Regions from separate parts of the Providencia rustigianii genome, predicted to be linked through region 1. Evidence: predicted binding sites of a transcription regulator. Region 1 holds the regulator's gene; each other region holds the start of a gene.
The links. The regulator LexA, encoded in region 1, represses DNA repair genes until DNA is damaged. The targets are predictions, from matches to a motif close to TNCTGTATGTACATACAGNA.

Region 1 (5,941 bases):
GCATTTATGAACAATAACTATGTGGGTTTTATTCTGTTTATTGGCATGGTGATTAGCTATTTATAATCACTAAAATAGATGCGATAAAAAAGGGGTAATGCTTAGGCATTACCCCTTTTTGTTACAGTTAGAGAATCAACTCAATCAGTTAATCCTGCTTATCTTCTGACTCGCTAGAGGTATCTTTGAGTGTGTCTTTTGAACTTACCTTTGGTGCTGAAAGCTCCTCGGTTTGGCTCACACTTTCAATAGTTAAGCGAATCTCTGGTGACATTAAGCGAGCAAGCACGGCATACAGTTTTTTCGCATTTGTCGCAAAAATATCCGTCTCATCATTATCGATATAACCTTCTTCTTTCAGGGTATCGACCAGTGTTGAGAAGACCGCTTTATCAAAGAACTCAGGGGCATTAATACCATGAAGAACAGATAGACGCTGGGCAAGCATGCGACTCTCTTTTTCTAAAGTATTACGGCTGACTTCTGGGCTAGCATTGAGTAATGACAGCGTAATTGCATAGCGCTGTAAGGTTTCACGTACGCCAGCCGCCAATAATTGCAGTGGGCGGATACGGTGTGGGTTTAATGCCACACGATCGCCATCTTTCAAGCTGATCAGTTTTTGGCTATTTAACTCGTCAATTAAGGTGTCCACGGTGCTGATCAGAGCATCATTGTCATAACGCATAAATAGCTCAGCTTTCAGGAATGGGTAAATCAGCCCAACCTGCTGGTGGATTTCTTGGCGACTAATTTGCTCATGATGCAGAACAATACTGGAAATCAGTGATGGTAGAACCAGTAAGTGATGGATATTATTACGATAGTAAGTCATCAAGACGGCATTTTCGCGAGGCAGAATAATAATATCCCCCATGCTGTCTTTTTCGACTTCGAATTTATCCATTTGCAGTGCATGTTCGAGAAGCTCTTCAGCCGTTTTATTTGGCGTCGTTGCATCTGCGGTATAAGGCACATTACGCAGTAATTGCAGGTAGCAATCCACTTGTTCAATCAGTTGTTCACGGGTAAGTGAGCGCTGACGTGATGCCAATAATGCTGTCGCACATAAGTTGATTGCGTTAGCGGCGGCAGCATTATTGATATTGACCATAATGTTATCTGCTAAGCTACTCACGGTTGGGTTTAACCAACTTGGACGCTGAGGCTCAATAGGGTCGATAGATTCACGCCAATTAGGTACGCGATTATTTAAGTATTGCGGTAATGAAATAGGTTGCCCGAAATTCACATAACCTTGACCTAAATTGCGAAGTTTACGCAAACCGCGGATCATCGAGATAAAGCCTTCTTTCTCTTTTTCCGCACCGCGTAATTCTTTGGCGTAAGTACCTACTTCCATAACATGCTCATAGCCAATATAGATAGGCACGATGGTAATTGGGCGAGAATCCCCGCGTAGCATGGCTTGCAACGTCATCGATAAAGTACCGGTTTTCGGTTGCAGTAAGCGACCTGTGCGGGAGCGCCCACCTTCGACAAAGTATTCAATGGAATAGCCGCGAGCAAATAACTCACTGAGATACTCACGAAAAATAGTCGAGTAAAGCTTATTACCTTTGAAAGTTCGGCGAATAAAGAATGCACCAAGGCGGCGGAATATCGGACCTGCTGGCCAGAAATTGAGGTTGATCCCCGCTGCGATATGTGGAGGAACTAGCCCTTGGTGATACAGAACATACGAGAGCAACAGATAGTCCATATGACTACGGTGAGATGGCACATACACAATTTCATGACCATCTTGAGCCAATTGGCGAACGCGCTCTGCATGCTGAACATTGATGCCTTGATACAGGCGATTCCAAGTCCAGCTAAGTACGCGGTCACTCAGACGAACAGCTTCGTAAGAAAAGTTGGCAGCAATTTCTTCCATCATCGCCACTGCATTTTGCTGGGCTTTTTGTAATGGAATTTTTTTGCTGCGGGCCTCATCTTCAACGGCTTTTTCAATCGCTTTTGAAGCGAGAAGCTTATTGAAGAGCTCATAGCGAACAGGTAGTTTAGGTCCTACGGCCGCCAAGCGCTGGCGGGAATAGTGGATACGAGCCACTCGAGCGAGTTTATTCGCAATAATCGTATCTGTACCATGCTCTTGCGCCATTTTCCCCAATGAGATACTGGGTGAAAAACGGACGAAGCTATCACGACCTAACCATAGGATAGCAAAGAATTTTTGAACACCATTTAGGAGTTTCAGTGGTGCAGGCTTATGACCTTCACGACCCGGTGAACGACCGAACATGACGGAGGCCGGTAGCATCTGGATATCAAGATTTGGGTTATTCTTATGTAAATCTAGATACGCATGGAATACTTTCACTGACTCTTTACGTGGATCTGGTGAATAGTAGCGAAAAACTCTCGGACCATCATCAATAAAGACGTAGGCTGGAAGTTTTGTTCCATTAATGTCGTTATCGACCAGCGGATCAGGAAGACCGATGGCTAAACATTGGTGTCGTAATGTTAGCAAGTCAGACTTTGAATGGTATGGCAATACGTAGAGAGTTGGCTTGTTAGTATCAAGCTGCAGCTCTGCGATTGGGTCTGACGGAATTAGTTTACTTTTTACCAATAATTTTAGTGGTAAATTCAACATGTTGTAATATATTTTACGCCATAGTGACATAAATGATTATAGCCTCTTGTTAAAAATGCTGCGTGATCATACCAGAAAGCAGCGTTCAGATCTGTTATCGATAATTCACTTTGACCGCAAAAGTTGATTATTGTTTAGAAATTTAAGGAAAAAATATGGCAAGTGAAACCAAGGGATTTACACGCGTTATTAAAGCAGCTGGATACTCTCTTAAGGGTTTAAAAGCTGCATGGGTCAATGAAGCCGCGTTTAGACAGGAAGCAGTTGCTGCTATCATAGCGATAATTATAGCTTTTTATTTGGATGTTAGCCAAATAGAGCGGATTTTATTGATTGGCTCAGTGGTGCTTGTTGCCATTGTCGAGCTAATTAATAGCGCTATTGAAGCGGTAGTTGACCGAGTGGGGACTGAATATCATGAACTCTCTGGGCGGGCAAAAGATATTGGTTCAGCAGCGGTTTTTGTGACTATCGGTTTAGCACTGTTTATTTGGGCAACCATTTTATGGTCACGTTATTTTGCCGTTTAATGATGAAAACACAGAAATATCAGTAAAAAATGCGGATATTGAGTGATTTAACGGTTCCCAATCCCTATTTACCTGTATATACTCACAGTTTGACTGTATAAACAAACAGGGGAATGGAATGAAAGCACTGACGGCTCGACAACAGCAGGTTTACAATCTGGTGCGTGACCACATTTCGCAGACAGGTATGCCACCGACTCGCGCTGAAATAGCAGCAAGCCTTGGTTTTCGTTCGCCTAATGCGGCAGAAGAACATTTAAAGGCCTTAGCGCGTAAAGGGGTTATCGAAATTGTCTCTGGTGCTTCCAGAGGAATTCGTCTGCTTTTAGAAGAATCTAATGATGATATTGGGTTGCCTCTCATTGGCCGAGTTGCTGCCGGTGAACCATTACTCGCTGAAGAACATATCGAAAGCCATTATCACGTTGACCCAGAATTATTTAAACCACATGCGGATTTTTTACTGCGCGTGAATGGCATGTCAATGAAAGATATTGGAATTATGGACGGTGATTTATTAGCAGTACACAAAACCCAGAATGTCCATAATGGACAGGTTGTTGTTGCTCGTATTGAAGATGAAGTTACCGTAAAACGCTTTAAGCAGCAGGGTAATCGCGTTGAGCTGATTGCAGAAAATCCAGAGTTTGCACCTATTATTGTTGATTTACGTCAGCAGAATTTTACCATTGAAGGTTTGGCTGTTGGGGTTATTCGCAACGGTGATTGGTATTGATGTTGAATGATTGAGTCTGGAAGCAGACTCAATAGTTTTTAAATTTCTCTTCTTCTATATAGCTTCCTTTATATAGAAAGACGTTACTTCTCTTTTTTTCTCTTCTTTATTACTTCTTTTTTAAATTTATCGGTATCTGATGGTCGTGACCGCAATGTGCGTGATCCTGGCAAATTGCAGTTTCATAGCAATTTTTGCATAGGCCATGATTTTCAACAACGGTATGCCTTAGATGAAAATGATGCTTTTCCGCTAAATCCATAATCGCTTCTTCAATTGCCACGCCGTCACTTTCCGTTACATTCCCACAGTTATCGCAAATTAGCATTACAGAAGTATGGCTTGGATTATCAACGTGATGACAGACGATGTAGCTGTTGGTTGATTCAATTTTGTGGATAAAGCCTTGTTCCATCAGAAATTCAAGACCACGATAAACGGTAGGTGGCTTTGCCTGCGGTTCTATTTCACGCAATAAATCCAGTAGGTCATATGCACTGATGGCCCGAGACTGCTGAGCAATTAAACGTAATACCGTTTCTCTTTGTGGGGTCAAACGAACGCCTTTGGACTCACAAATACGTTTGGCTGTTGCAAGTAACATATCTGCACTCATTTTTTTCATTAACTTGACTCCACAGGATAGGCTTAAATGTTTATTTCTCCTCAGTCTATCATAATTTTTGTATCTGTTGAGGTTGAAATGATTAGAGAAAGTCTACTCTTTTTAAGTAGAAAACAGTTTTTAGCTAATAAATAAAAAAGATAATAAATAAATGGTAAATATTCTCGTAGAGAAAAGTATTTTTATTTTAAATATATTGTTAATAGCTACATTTTTTTAAAAAAAATGAGTTTTAAATTTAACCGACGCGAAACATTTTTTGAAATTTTTAGTTACTATTTGAGATAAATTTTAATTGAGACTTATCCTACCAGTGATTTTTCTTGGAGTTATTGATAGTGAGTTATTGGTCATGATTTCACTTAAATTCTTTAATTTTTACTTTTAATTATTTTTTTATCTATAAATCATCTTAAATATAGATTTTTATATTTCCTGTGTATTTTGTTTATTTTGTAATATTTATTCATTTTTCTAAATATAAAATGAAGTGTTCATATAAATATTTCTAAGTAATTCATTTATTCTGTAGGTCTTCTCACCAAAATCTATTTTTATATCTATTATTTACAAGATTCCAGAAGATAACTCTAATTAAACTCTGTATTTGAGTCGATTTTGACAACAAATATCACATATGTAGAATTGACATCAGAAAACATCACAAGGTAGTTATCAGAATTCATTTGGTGTTCTATATCAATTTTAATTAATTAATGAATGACTCAGTAATTAATTTAGACGTGAGAATGTTGGCTTAATGAGTTTTGTTTTTTAAATCACATAAATGAGATGGAGCTCGTTTATATAAAAAATCTCTAACCTGAATGAAATTCATCAAGTAGGAAAGCTAGAGGAATTTTCAAGGGTGCACTGCTTAAGTAAATAGACTTAATTTTGCATCAGTGAAAACAGGAAAGAGAAAAAGAGAAATAGCAGTTCCTACTCATTTAAAGGAAAACTTTTATGAAACTGAATAAATTAGCATTAACTCTAGGTTTAGGTTTAGGTGTTGGCGTTTCTGGTGCTGCTTTAGCTGCTGATCCAGTAGAAAGCTCACAAGGTGAAATCCGTTTTACTGGTTTCATTAACGACGTTCCATGTTCAATCGATGCTGACAACCTGAAGCAATTAGTTGAATTCGGCGAAATCGCGTTACACGAACTGACTTCTAACCAATTCCGTTCAGACAGCAAAGCGTTCGATATCGTTCTGAAAAACTGCTCTACTGAAACTTATAAAAACGCAAAAATCACATTTACTGGTTCTACAGTAAACGGTTTCACTGGCTTCACAGGTGACTTACTGGGCTTAGGCGGTAAAGTTAAAAACGCTGGTATCGTAATCACTAACGGCGCTGACAAAATCGTTGAATTCGGTAAAGCATTCCCAGGTACTGGTGACGGCTACGCGTTAAACAATGGTGA
Region 2 (5,941 bases), 880 kb from region 1:
TTACAGATCATATGGATCCTCAGCTTGATAACCGCATGAAACAAAGTATCAGGGCGAGACGTAAACGTCATTTTAATGCGGAGCATCCACATACGCGGAAAAAATCTATCGATTTAAATTATTCGGTATGGCAGCGGCTGTCAAATCTTGCCTCAAAGCGTAATAAAACGCTTTCAGAGACGATTATTCAGTTAATTGAAGATGCTGAGCATAAAGATAAATATGAAAGCCAAATGAGTTTATTGAAGAACGATCTACAGGCGATCTTAGGGGAAACCAAAGAGAAGTAATGTGTATGTTAGGAGCCATGTAGTAAAATAATAATAAAAAGAGCGATAGATAGGTTGGAATTAAAAATTTCAATCAAAAAAAAACCCCAATAAATTGGGGTTTTTTATATTCAGTTCAAAATTCAAACTAGGGCTATAAATTAAGCGCCTGGTTGAGCTACAACTTCAGTTGTACCTTGAATTTCGATTTCAACGCGACGGTCTGGTGCTAAACATTCGATCAGAGCTGCACGACCTTTAACTGCGTCACATTTGTTACCAGTTACTGGATCTTCTTTACCACGACCTTCAGCAGCGATTGCGCTTGCTGGAACGCCTTTAGCAACTAAGTAATCTACTACTGACTGAGCACGTTTTTGTGACAGTGGCAGGTTGTAGTTTTGTGAACCGATACGGTCTGTGAAACCAACTACTAACACGCGACCTTGAGTTGGATCGATGTTGCTCAGTTCGTTGTACAGTTCGTTCAGCGCTTGCTGACCTTCTGGTTTCAGAGATGCTTTGTTGAAGTTAAACAGAACGTCTGAACGCAGAGTGAAACGTTTATTTTCAACAACTGGCGCTGCTGGCTCAGCAACAACTGCTGGAGCTACAACTGGAGTTGCTTCTTGACCGAAACGGTAAGCAAGACCAACGCTCAGCATGCCGTTGTCTGGGCTAACACCGATGTTGTCTTTGTCGCCCATACCGCTAACCCACTGGTAGTCTAAACGAGTTGCTAATTCTGGAGTAATAGCATACTCAACACCCAGTGCGTAAACTGGAGAAACGCCAGTGTCAGTTTCTTTACCTGAATTGTTAACTTTAGCTTCTGTACGGTAAACCATACCACCCAGACGTGTATAAACGTCTAAGTCTTCCATGATTGGATAGCTCAGTTTAGTAGTTAAAGACACACCCATTGAAGACACGCTTCCTGGGTTTTCGCCTTTATACTTCATTTTACCAAACCAGTCATAGCCCATTTCGAAGCCCATGTACTGGTTGTATTGGTAACCTGCGTACAGACCCGCACCTAATTGGTCACGAGTTTTTTTGCCGGTACCAACAGTATCACCAGCTTCATCAGTAAATTTAGCGTGCTCATAATGAGACCAACCTAATTTACCACCAGTATACCAAGTGTTATCTTTTGGAGCTGCTTGCGCAACAGTTGCAAACGCTGCAACCGCTACTGCTACCGCGATAGCTGTCTTTTTCATTTTTACGCCTCGTTATCATCCAATATTGGCTTGGCCTCGTGAGCCTTATTATTTGCCATTGGTTTAATTTAATTGCTAGGTTCAGCTGGCATTATCCACAAAAATTTACGAAAAGTAAAAAAATAATGCCATAAGCTTAACAGGCTAAAGTCTACAACGAACTCCAAAAGATACAAGTAGAGCCAGCAAGAAAGGTTAAAAAAAGTCTTTTTTTAGTGTAAAAATCATAGAGATATATATATTTTGGCTATAATCCTAATGTATTCTATCCAATTGATCTACAATGCTTTTTAGTGTTGTTTTTACTTAAATATTACAAAAGGTAAAGTTTGGTAAGATAAATCTTATTCTGAATTAATGATAGCTTCTAGAATGAATCTTTAAATGATTTTGTGGTCTTAGCTCCGTCGTAGCCATATTATAATTTTTTTCTGGGCGCATGATGAATCCGATAGAATGACCTTCTTTGGCAGCGGCTTGCAAAAGAATAAAATCTTGTTCATTTATTTTTGGCAACCATCCTAATACGACGCTGTAATTACCACTTCTCAAAGCTTTTTCCATGGCATCAACAGAGTTAATTGAGTGTATTTGATTAAGTTGCATGATTTTATTAACCGGAAGACCTGCTTGTTCTAACCAATTCTTACTTAATTTCTTATTAGGGCTTAACCACAGTAACCAGCGTGATTGAATACCAAGCTGACGTAGCATTGGCAGCAGTATACAGTCCATAATTGGGTGCTGTTCATCATACACCAATTCACTAACCATACCTTGTTGCATTGAGTCGCTTACATTACCCGTAGATGGGATCGCTTGCGTATAACTATTAAGAGAATGTTCTGTAGTGTTGTTCCAAGAATAGATACTCATAATTCACCTCGTTACAATGCTGTATGAACATACAGTAACTGTATATTTATCCAATATCAAGGCTATTTTTACAAAGCGCTTCGCAACTTTGGGGTTTTTATCTGAGTTATGCTTGGCATTTATGACTGAAACTCTCAAAATTAAGAGGTCGTAATTGTTTGTAAAAGCAAAGAGTTTTATCGTTTATTTTTTCAAGGAAGATGGTGATTTTGGTAACAGAAGGAACTGAGAAATATGTCATTACAGAAGGAAAAAAATTCTCTTTTACAAGAAACGCTGAAGCAATTTGGTGAGTTAAAAAAGAGAAATCATTTTGGTGGATACTGCTTATGTATCAACAATATTTTAGTAGGACTGGTATTAGATGGGCAATTTTATGTGCGGGGATGTTTGTTTGCTCGAAGTTATTTTGAGTCAGTAGGCTTAAACCGTCTGATATACAGCAAAAAAGGGGTTCCATTAGAGTTACGTTATTATCAATTACCTGAGAATGCTTGGTCAAATGTGGAAATATTGAGTCATATTATTGAATTGGCTTATCGTTCAGCACATGAAGAAGCGCAAAAGAAAGCATCAGCAACGGTACGTATCAAAGATCTTCCCAATATGAATATGTCGATGGAGCGTGCATTAGGTAAAATAGGAATATTTCGTGCTGAAGAGCTCGTCATGATAGGGGCAAAAGCCTGTTTTTTAAAGCTTAAACAACATGGAAAACAAACTCTAAGTGTTAAGTTATTAATAGGATTAGCGGCTGCAATAGAGGGATGTCACAGCGAAGTTTTACCTGTTCGAGCAAAGCAAGAGTTGATCAAATGGTTTAATAACGTGAGTTAGTGCTTAGTAGGTACAAAAGGAGCGGGTATATCGTCTTATTAGGATTTTAATACCCGCTCATCAGTTTATTTTATGACAAACTAATTTGTTGAATCATGGATTTTATTTCAGGGATTAGCTCAACCAGTAGTTTGGTTTGTTCCATGATAAGTATAGTTTTTTCATCATCGTCACTGGAAATATGGTCAATCCTATTTAGCAGGCTTTGTCTCAAATGTTCTGATTTTTCATCCACAATCGCAGGGTCTAGAGAGGTCACTTGGATTGAGGATTCAATATAGCAAATCGCATCATTCAATAACGCTAAATTATCTTCATTGTGCATTTTTTCCCGATGGGCGCCGAGTGCAGAGATATAGCTCAATAGGGTATGGTTTAAGCATAATAAACGGAATGCTTGTTCTTGTGTGATTTGGTATGACTTAGGATCTGAAGCCATATTAGACACAATAGACGCAAATTCAGCATCGTTATTATGAGCATCACGTCTGGCAACACGGTATTCCAAGCTATTGTCTTTTCCTTGGTAATATTGTTGTAAAATGGCATCTAGATAGCGGCAGTTACTGTCCATGGTTTTTTGTACAACTTGGGGTAATTGGCGAAATTTCCAATCGGGCCAGATAAAGCTCACGGCAAGTAATGCAATAAAACAGCCAATAAGAGTATCAATGACTCTTGGAAGAGCGACGTCAAATCCTTCACCCAGCAAATTGAAGCAAAATAAAACCAGCAAGGTAATGAATAGGGTTGCTTGCGCATATTGGCTGCTACGAAACATAAAAAATAACAAACCGCTGACCACGATTAAGGTTAACTGACCTTCGATGGAAGGAACAATATTCAGAAGTGGTAATCCAATTAGAATACCTAATAGAGTACCAACAATCCGCATAGCAAGTCGCCGTTTAGTCGCACTATAGTTTGGCTGACAAACAAACAAGCTAGTCAGTAATATCCAATATCCTTTTTCAATATTAAATAACTGAATGATGGCGTAGCCTGTGCATAGCAATACTGACATCCTGACCGCATGTCGAAATAGCGATGATTTTGGCGTCAAGTGATGTTTAATTCGTGTGACTATATCCTTGAAACCAGACAGTGACTCATCTGAAAGTTGCTCGATTTGCTTACTGTTTTGCTGCCATTCAATTTGCCCTAAACTCAGTCCTTTTAGCTGGACGTCAATTCCTTTCAAATTATTGAGTAGATTCCGCAGAGCCTTAATTTCATGTAATTCAGGTGATTGCTTTTGTAATAGTTGTAATGAATTTTCAATATAAGCAAAAGTGCGTTCAAAACGTGGATTGTGTTGATACTGTTTGCGCCATAAAACGGACTGTGCGATTTGCTGGCATGCTCTAGCTTGCATCGTCATTAAGCGTTGAAATCGAAATAGAATATCGCAGTGACGTAAGCGGCGACTTAATTGTTGATACTGTATATGGGATGAGCTAGCTCGTTCATGAATATCTTGGGCAACAAAATAATATTGTAATGTAGTACGGGTTCCTTTTTGCCCTCTGTCACCTTTCAAACGACTTAATAGTGATATTTTAGCTTGATTCATTGTGCTGATAAGGGTGCTATTCACGAGCGCTAAATCATAGATAGATTGCTGGTAGTCATCTTCTAGATCAGGGTCAAATAAGTTAGCTTTTGCATCAAGATAAGCGGATAACTGTTGGTAACATTGTGCTATCGCATCCTGCAGTGGACGAACTGGAAATAGGATATGACCAATGAGCGTTAAAATGTTGAACCAAATTGCGCCTGTCAGCAATAAGATAGGCTGTTGATACCAAGTCTCAAATATGGGTACGCCCAACATGGTGTAGATAGCGATCAGCAATGCACCAAACGCGATAGTTGCATATCGTTGGCCAAGAGCACCGAGCAGAATAAATCCACAGGTGGAAACTGCTAATCCCAAAAAGAAAAACAGAGGATAAGGAAAGAGCAATTCAATAGAAACTGAGGCGATAAAAAAACAAAATAGCGTGATAATTAAATTCTTTATTCTACCTGTTAGTCTATCATCTAGATCTGTGAGTGCAGCAGCAACGACCCCTAACGTTAAAGGGATGGTCACTTTTGGCTCTAGCCCTAATAGCCATGGAACCAAGGTGGTGCCTGTCAGAGCTATTAGTATTCGGATATAATATAGAATATGGCTGTTATATAGCACACGGCGATAACTCGTCAGCAGCGTTAGCACAAAATACCTCAATGGTGAAACAAATCCCTAACTACATAGAATAACGTGTTTACGTAGAATAAAAAACTATTAGCAATTATGCTTTAATTATTTTCACAAATGATTTACTCAGGTGCAGAACGTATGGAACTGAAATCGACACAGATTGGACAGCGCCTGGCTCAGCATCCCTATAATCGGGTTCGCTTACTGAATGCAGGCATCGAAGTTAGTGGTGATAACCACAAATATCTCATCCCATTCAATGAATTAATTGATATTCGTTGTAAGCGAGGGATCGTTTGGGGGGAGTTAGAATTTGAGATTATCAATGAACAAGTTGTGCGCTTACATGGCACTGAATGGAAGCAAACTCAACACTTTTACCGTTTTTTGAATGAAAAATGGCAGCAGTGGAGTGCCGAAATGAGCGAGGTGAGTGCGCAAGTATTGACCCCATTAGCACAATCAATTTTACAACAAACACAGCAAGATTCATGGTTAAGTCTGCATGATCTCAACATAATCAAAGAAAA
Region 3 (5,941 bases), 1.6 Mb from region 1:
ATTGCGGTGATGTGGTTTTTGCTTTCGGTGATGCGCAAGATATGTGCGATAAGCTACAAGCCCACACGGAAAAACTTCTGGAATCCGGCAAGCGCTGCTTAACCTTTGGGGGCGATCACTTTGTTACGTTGCCGCTGCTGCGCGCTCACGCTAAACATTTCGGTAAAATGGCGCTTGTCCACTTTGATGCTCATACCGATACTTACGGTAATGGCAGCCTGTATGACCATGGAACTATGTTCTATCATGCACCTAAAGAAGGTTTGATTGACCCAAATCATTCAGTGCAAATTGGTATCCGTACGGAGCACGATACTGACAACGGTTTCACCGTATTAGATGCGGCTCAAGCGAACGATCGTGGTGTTGATGACATGGTTGCTCAAATCAAACAGATCGTTGGAGATATGCCTGTTTATCTGACATTTGATATTGACTGTCTGGATCCTGCATTTGCACCTGGAACAGGTACGCCAGTGATTGGTGGTTTAACGTCTGATAAAGCATTGAAGCTACTGCGCGGCATTAAATCTCTGAATATTGTTGGGATGGATGTGGTGGAAGTTGCACCTGCTTATGACCAGTCTGAAATCACTGCGCTCGCTGCGGCGACGATTGCATTGGAATTGTTGTATATCCAAGCTTCTAAAAAATAATCGTTAAATCGATATTAAAAATGGCGCCGCAATCTAATGATTAGGCGCCGTTTTTTTATGCTCTAATACTGTGTTGTTTTAGGTGAGCCAAGATAGAGTAAGCTTGAGTCCACAGCACTGCACCTCCTTCATTGGAAAACAGGAAATGCTCACTATCTGGGAAGCGTTGAGCCAATGTTTTACCAAAATCAGGGGAGTGAACCGCGCTGACATCTAATTCGCCATACCATAAGGCTACTGGGCAGCGGATGACTTCAGGCGTAAATTGCCATGGTTGTAAGGCGATGAGCAAATCTTGAACATAGCCAAGATTCCCTTGCACAAAAGCCCGCTCCATACACTCGCTATAAGCTTCTAGAAAATGTTCTTCACTGTAGATTTGTTGATCGATTTCAGCGCTACAATTGAGGATAAATGCCAGTAGCCATTGGGACGTCACATTTCGCATTAGCCAATCAGATAATGAATCAGGAGTCTTAATTGCTTGTTCCTGCATATTAATCACATCTTTTTTGAGTTGTTTTTTTATGGCTGGAAAATCAAACTGATCTTGTCCTGAAACTAATGATAAAGAAATGGGAGAACAATAGTAGGCTAATGCCATTGCAAATACGGCGCCCTGAGAAAAACCGATGACAGAAAAATCTTGAATATTTTGAGCAGTGAGTAGCTGCTGAATATCTTGGGCAAAACGGGATAAGGATTTAAATTCATCTTGTGTCGATTGACCCAAGCCCGCGCGCTCTGGGGTAATTAAGCGAATATTGAGTTCATCAAGACGGTCAATACCAAAACCAAGAATGCCGCTCATTCCTGCCCCTGTACAGAATACTACAGGAAAGCCCTGCTCAGGACCTGCTTCATACCAACACAGTGTGCGTCCATCGGACAATTTCATCGACATATGGCGCGTGTTGGTGATTTTATTGCTATACATTATGAATACCTGCAAGATAGTATTTTCTAGTGCGACATTTCGGTATTTATCGCAAAGTCATCAATGACTTTTATGATTATCTAATTTCAAATTGCGAATAATGAGCACGTAGGGAGCACAATTTGAGGAAGTATAAGACCTATAATAGGATTTTAAATTAATAAATAGGTTAATTGCAAAATATACGCTCAATTACCGTGATTTTACAGACAAAAGGGAGTTACATGTCATTTTCCGAAGAAGAAAAACAGCTTTTATTGTCAGTTAAAGGTGTTGGACCGATGGTGATTAGTCGACTGGAACAAATGGGATTCTCATCTTTACAACAACTCAGTGATGCTTCTTATGAGGAAATATTGATTTCCGGAGCGGCATTAACAGGATCTAGTTGTTGGAAAAATAGCCCTCAAGCGAAAAAGGCAGTTGAAGGCGCGATTGCCGCAGCAAAAAGCGCCTTACTTTAGGATGACATTATTGCTGTTTCTGTTTTTGTTTCATTTTCCATTTTTTACTGCGCAGAATATTGAGCATCTGCACTGACATGGAGAAGAACATAGCAAAGTAGATATAACCTTTAGATACGTGAATTTGTACACTTTCGAGTATCAAGGTAAAGCCCACTAAAATGAGGAAAGACAGCGCAAGGATTTTTACCGATGGGTATCTATCTACAAATTCACCAATTGGTTTGGCTGCAAACATCATAATCAGTACCGCGATGATCACCGCTGCCATCATGATAACGAGGTGATCAGATAAGCCAACCGCAGTAATCACTGAGTCAAGGCTAAAGATAATATCAAGTATGGCAATTTGGACGATCGCGCCCCAAAATGAACTCACTTTTTTCTGTAGCAAGTTCTCATCATCTTCGCCTTCAATAGTATCAAAAATTTCCTGACTGGACTTCCAAATCAAGAAAAGTCCCCCAGCAAATAAAATTAAATCTCTAGCGGAGATAGCATGCTCTGCAAAGGTAAATAATGGTGTCGTTAAACGAGCTAACCACGCGATAGACGCTAATAGCGCTAAGCGCATTCCCATTGCGGCGATGAGCCCGATACGCCTTGCACTATTTTGCTGATGAGCTGGGAGTTTGCTGACCACGATACTTAAGAAAATAATATTATCGATCCCTAACACCACTTCCAAGATTGTTAAGGTTGCTAATGCCATCCAAGCATTGGGATCTAAAAACCACTCAAACATCTTTATGCCTTCAAAATTGAGTAAATAATCGTCTGCTACGATTCAGGCGATGCCTTGACGAATTAACCGAGATTAAAATGTCGCGCTAATAATGGACCTGTAAAATCTTTTTTTAAATAAAAACCTCTGGGTAACGTCATAATGGGTTGCCCAAATTCACCAACACCTTCAGTTAAGGCTCTATTATTCGCCGCTTTGGGTCTAATTTGTAATACCTGCCCATGGCGAGCGGTGATGGTTTCAACTTTACCGAGCACGATAAGATCCATCAATTCCTCCCAATCTTGGCGCAGTAATTGCTCTTCAAGGGGAGAAGGGCTCCAGATTAATGGATTAGCGACTCGCCGCTCGGCGAGAGGAATTTGACGCTCTCCTTCTATCGGAAACCACAATATTCGAGACAGTTTACGTCGCACATGGCTGTTTTCCCATGTAAGCCCACTATTTCCAGTTAATGGAGCGACGGAGACAAATGTGGTTTCTAGGGGATTACCATGACGGTCTATCGGAATCGTTTTCAGTTCAATTCCGATATCAGCAAAATCTTGTTCAGCCTTGCTTCCTGCGGTAGCACCTAAAAAGTACTCCAGCAGTGTGCCAACCCATCCTTTATCCCGTTTGAGGTTAGGAGGTATAGCAATGCCTGCGATATTCGCGAGTTCGCCGAGAGTGTATCCTGCTAGTGCTTGAGCCCTTTCTAGCAGAGCCGTTTCATTTTCAGGTGGCAAAGGTGGTGTAAAAGACATAGAAAGTTTAATTTTTGTTTAAAAAATAGACAATAAAATAACCGCTGAGTAAGTGAATTATAACACTGATTGTTAGACTTGTTTAACTAACTGATATACTTACCAATATTAACTAATCATGGTCTGGGGAATGAAATATTTTTAGGGTTATCCAAATTCATCCCAAGATAATCACAGGATCTTGCACTAGGTTATCCACAGGATTTCTGGATAACTGTGAAAAATTAGGATTACTGTGTGAATTTACAGCCTTGACTATCGTAATTTGTTGAACTTGATCACAGAAATAGACTAACTTAAGTACATTCCTTGTGGATAAATCAGACGTTGCTTGATCTTTGTTCAGTTAGACTCCTAAACAATAATAGGTCAAAAATCCACAGTGGATAATTGCCATTAAATCTTTTTAATCTAATGATTTTATTGTATTTATTAAATCCTTTCTTTTTTTATTAAAAAATAACATTTAGGATATGCCCTGATTACTATCTGGTTGTTAACATGGATATCCACAGAAAAAGTGAATAAAATTCATCTCACTCACTTTAGCTGTTTATAACTATCATCAATTCTGTGTATTATCTTCAGAAGGTTTAAACCAAGCGGACTTAAAGTCAAACCAACCAAACGTATTCATGCGTACACCTCGCATTGTTTTTTGACCTTGTAACTCCAACCAATGATGAAAAATAGGGTGGAAAACTTGTGAATCAATCAGGCTTTCACACCAAGACTCGACATCCAAGGCTTGCTGCCGCCATTGCTGCAATTCATTCTCTAAGTTTTGATTGAGACACTGGCGCAATAATGGCATTTCATACAGAGTGGCAAAAATAGAAAACTCTAGAGGCTTATAAAAATTGGCGGTGGATAACCAAATATCACTGTTCGCATTTCCATTAAACCAATCATCATAGTCCACAATATTGATTTTCAGTTCGACACCTTGGGTCTGTAGAACCCGTTTCATGATCTGGCTGATAGCAAAAAATTCATGGTGATGGCGGTAAAACGTGACGGTTAATTCGGTCAGATCTTTAGGTTTGGTGCGTTGAGATAACATTTTACTGTGGTGCCAATGGAGCAATAATCCATATGCGGGCGCCCAATGGCGTTGATAAAAAGATTCACAATGGGCGAGTAGATTAACGGGTGTTAAAAAGCTGCATAACCATTTACGTATATCTTCCCGCTGAGATAGTTCGGAACGCTGGTCGAACAAGAGAAAATAGCAACCTTCCTCCATTCTGCTCTCTAAGGAATCATTATGGCGTTTATCTCCATCCATTTTCAATGTAGTACAAACCATTTGCTCAGAAAGGTCTGGTACCACCCAAATAGTCACTTCATCCAGTAAGGCTCGATACCCAAAATAGCGGTCAAAGGCTTGGATTGTCAGCTTTTGCGAGGTATTAATTTCCACTTGATATGGACCGGTTCCAATAGGACATTGGCTGAAGTTATTCAATGTTTCCCATTCTTTAGGCAGGATTGCTGCATGAGGACTGCCTAATAACCAAGGAAACTGTTTATCGGGATGACTAAGTTTTATATCAATCACATAAGGTTGGGAGGATGTGACCGATTGGATATGAGAGAATAATGGCCAATGCTGTTTTAAACGCATTAATGAATGAATAATATCATCAACTTGCATCTCGCGACCATGATGAAAAAAGATGGCAGGGCGTAGGTAGAACCGCCAATGTTGATCACTCATCGCTTGCCAGTGATGGGCTATCCCATTTTCGACTTCCCCTTTTTCCTCATTTAGATGAGTTAGCCCATTAAATATTTGGCTCATGAGATGAATTTCTGAGCGGCGCATTGGGGTGCCGGGTAATAAATTTGGAAAATTGCGATAATAAATAATACGTAATAGGTTTTTACCCTGCCGATAGCTACGCTCTAGTTCGGAGAGCACCATTTGGCGAATAGTTTCTTTGTCCCCAACCAGTGCGACTAACTTATCAATACTTTCTTCTTTTAATAATTGTTCTGCTTGGGCCTGCTGTAGCTCTAACCCATTGATATGGAATATCAGATTGGAGCGTTTTCCTCGACCCGCTTCTGCTTGCCAACTGATCCAACCGTGGGACTGCATGTTATTCAGTAACGTGCGGACATGTCGGCGTGAGCAAAACAAAATATCAGAAAGGTGCTGCAAGGTGGTTTCACTGTTTTTTCCCTGAAAATGTTGCCATAGGCGGACAAATTGGGTTTGTAACCGAGAACTAGACATAAAAGAGGAACTCCGGCAAAAAATGCATCAATTTTAATATATTTCATTCCGTAGATAATAGAAGTCAGTAAGTAGCTCTATTGACCTGTTTATTGCAGGTTTACTCCCCCATTTATTGAGTAATGGTATTTTTACCAGCCAGCATTAGCTG

Region 2: a site for LexA is predicted at 2,386-2,405, ahead of sulA (SOS-induced cell division inhibitor SulA). Genes of this name have one in related genera too.
Region 3: a site for LexA is predicted at 3,780-3,799, ahead of mutH (DNA mismatch repair endonuclease MutH). Genes of this name have one in related genera too.

The regions. Positions count from the first base shown of each region.
Region 1 is NZ_LR134396.1:503,468-509,408, forward strand. Features, by position in the region: gene ubiA (4-hydroxybenzoate octaprenyltransferase) at 1-66, shown strand, start outside; gene plsB (glycerol-3-phosphate 1-O-acyltransferase PlsB) at 149-2,653, opposite strand; gene EL244_RS02285 (diacylglycerol kinase) at 2,779-3,153, shown strand; gene lexA (transcriptional repressor LexA) at 3,272-3,889, shown strand; gene zur (zinc uptake transcriptional repressor Zur) at 3,999-4,514, opposite strand; gene EL244_RS02300 (fimbrial protein) at 5,481-5,941, shown strand, end outside.
Region 2 is NZ_LR134396.1:1,384,481-1,390,421, forward strand. Features, by position in the region: gene matP (macrodomain Ter protein MatP) at 1-290, shown strand, start outside; gene ompA (porin OmpA) at 431-1,492, opposite strand; gene sulA (SOS-induced cell division inhibitor SulA) at 1,847-2,368, opposite strand; gene EL244_RS06170 (TfoX/Sxy family DNA transformation protein) at 2,603-3,205, shown strand; gene yccS (YccS family putative transporter) at 3,276-5,426, opposite strand; gene helD (DNA helicase IV) at 5,550-5,941, shown strand, end outside.
Region 3 is NZ_LR134396.1:2,744,529-2,750,469, reverse strand. Features, by position in the region: gene speB (agmatinase) at 1-656, shown strand, start outside; gene EL244_RS12655 (alpha/beta fold hydrolase) at 712-1,593, opposite strand; gene EL244_RS12650 (helix-hairpin-helix domain-containing protein) at 1,818-2,057, shown strand; gene EL244_RS12645 (TerC family protein) at 2,065-2,802, opposite strand; gene mutH (DNA mismatch repair endonuclease MutH) at 2,865-3,548, opposite strand; gene sgrR (HTH-type transcriptional regulator SgrR) at 4,114-5,790, opposite strand.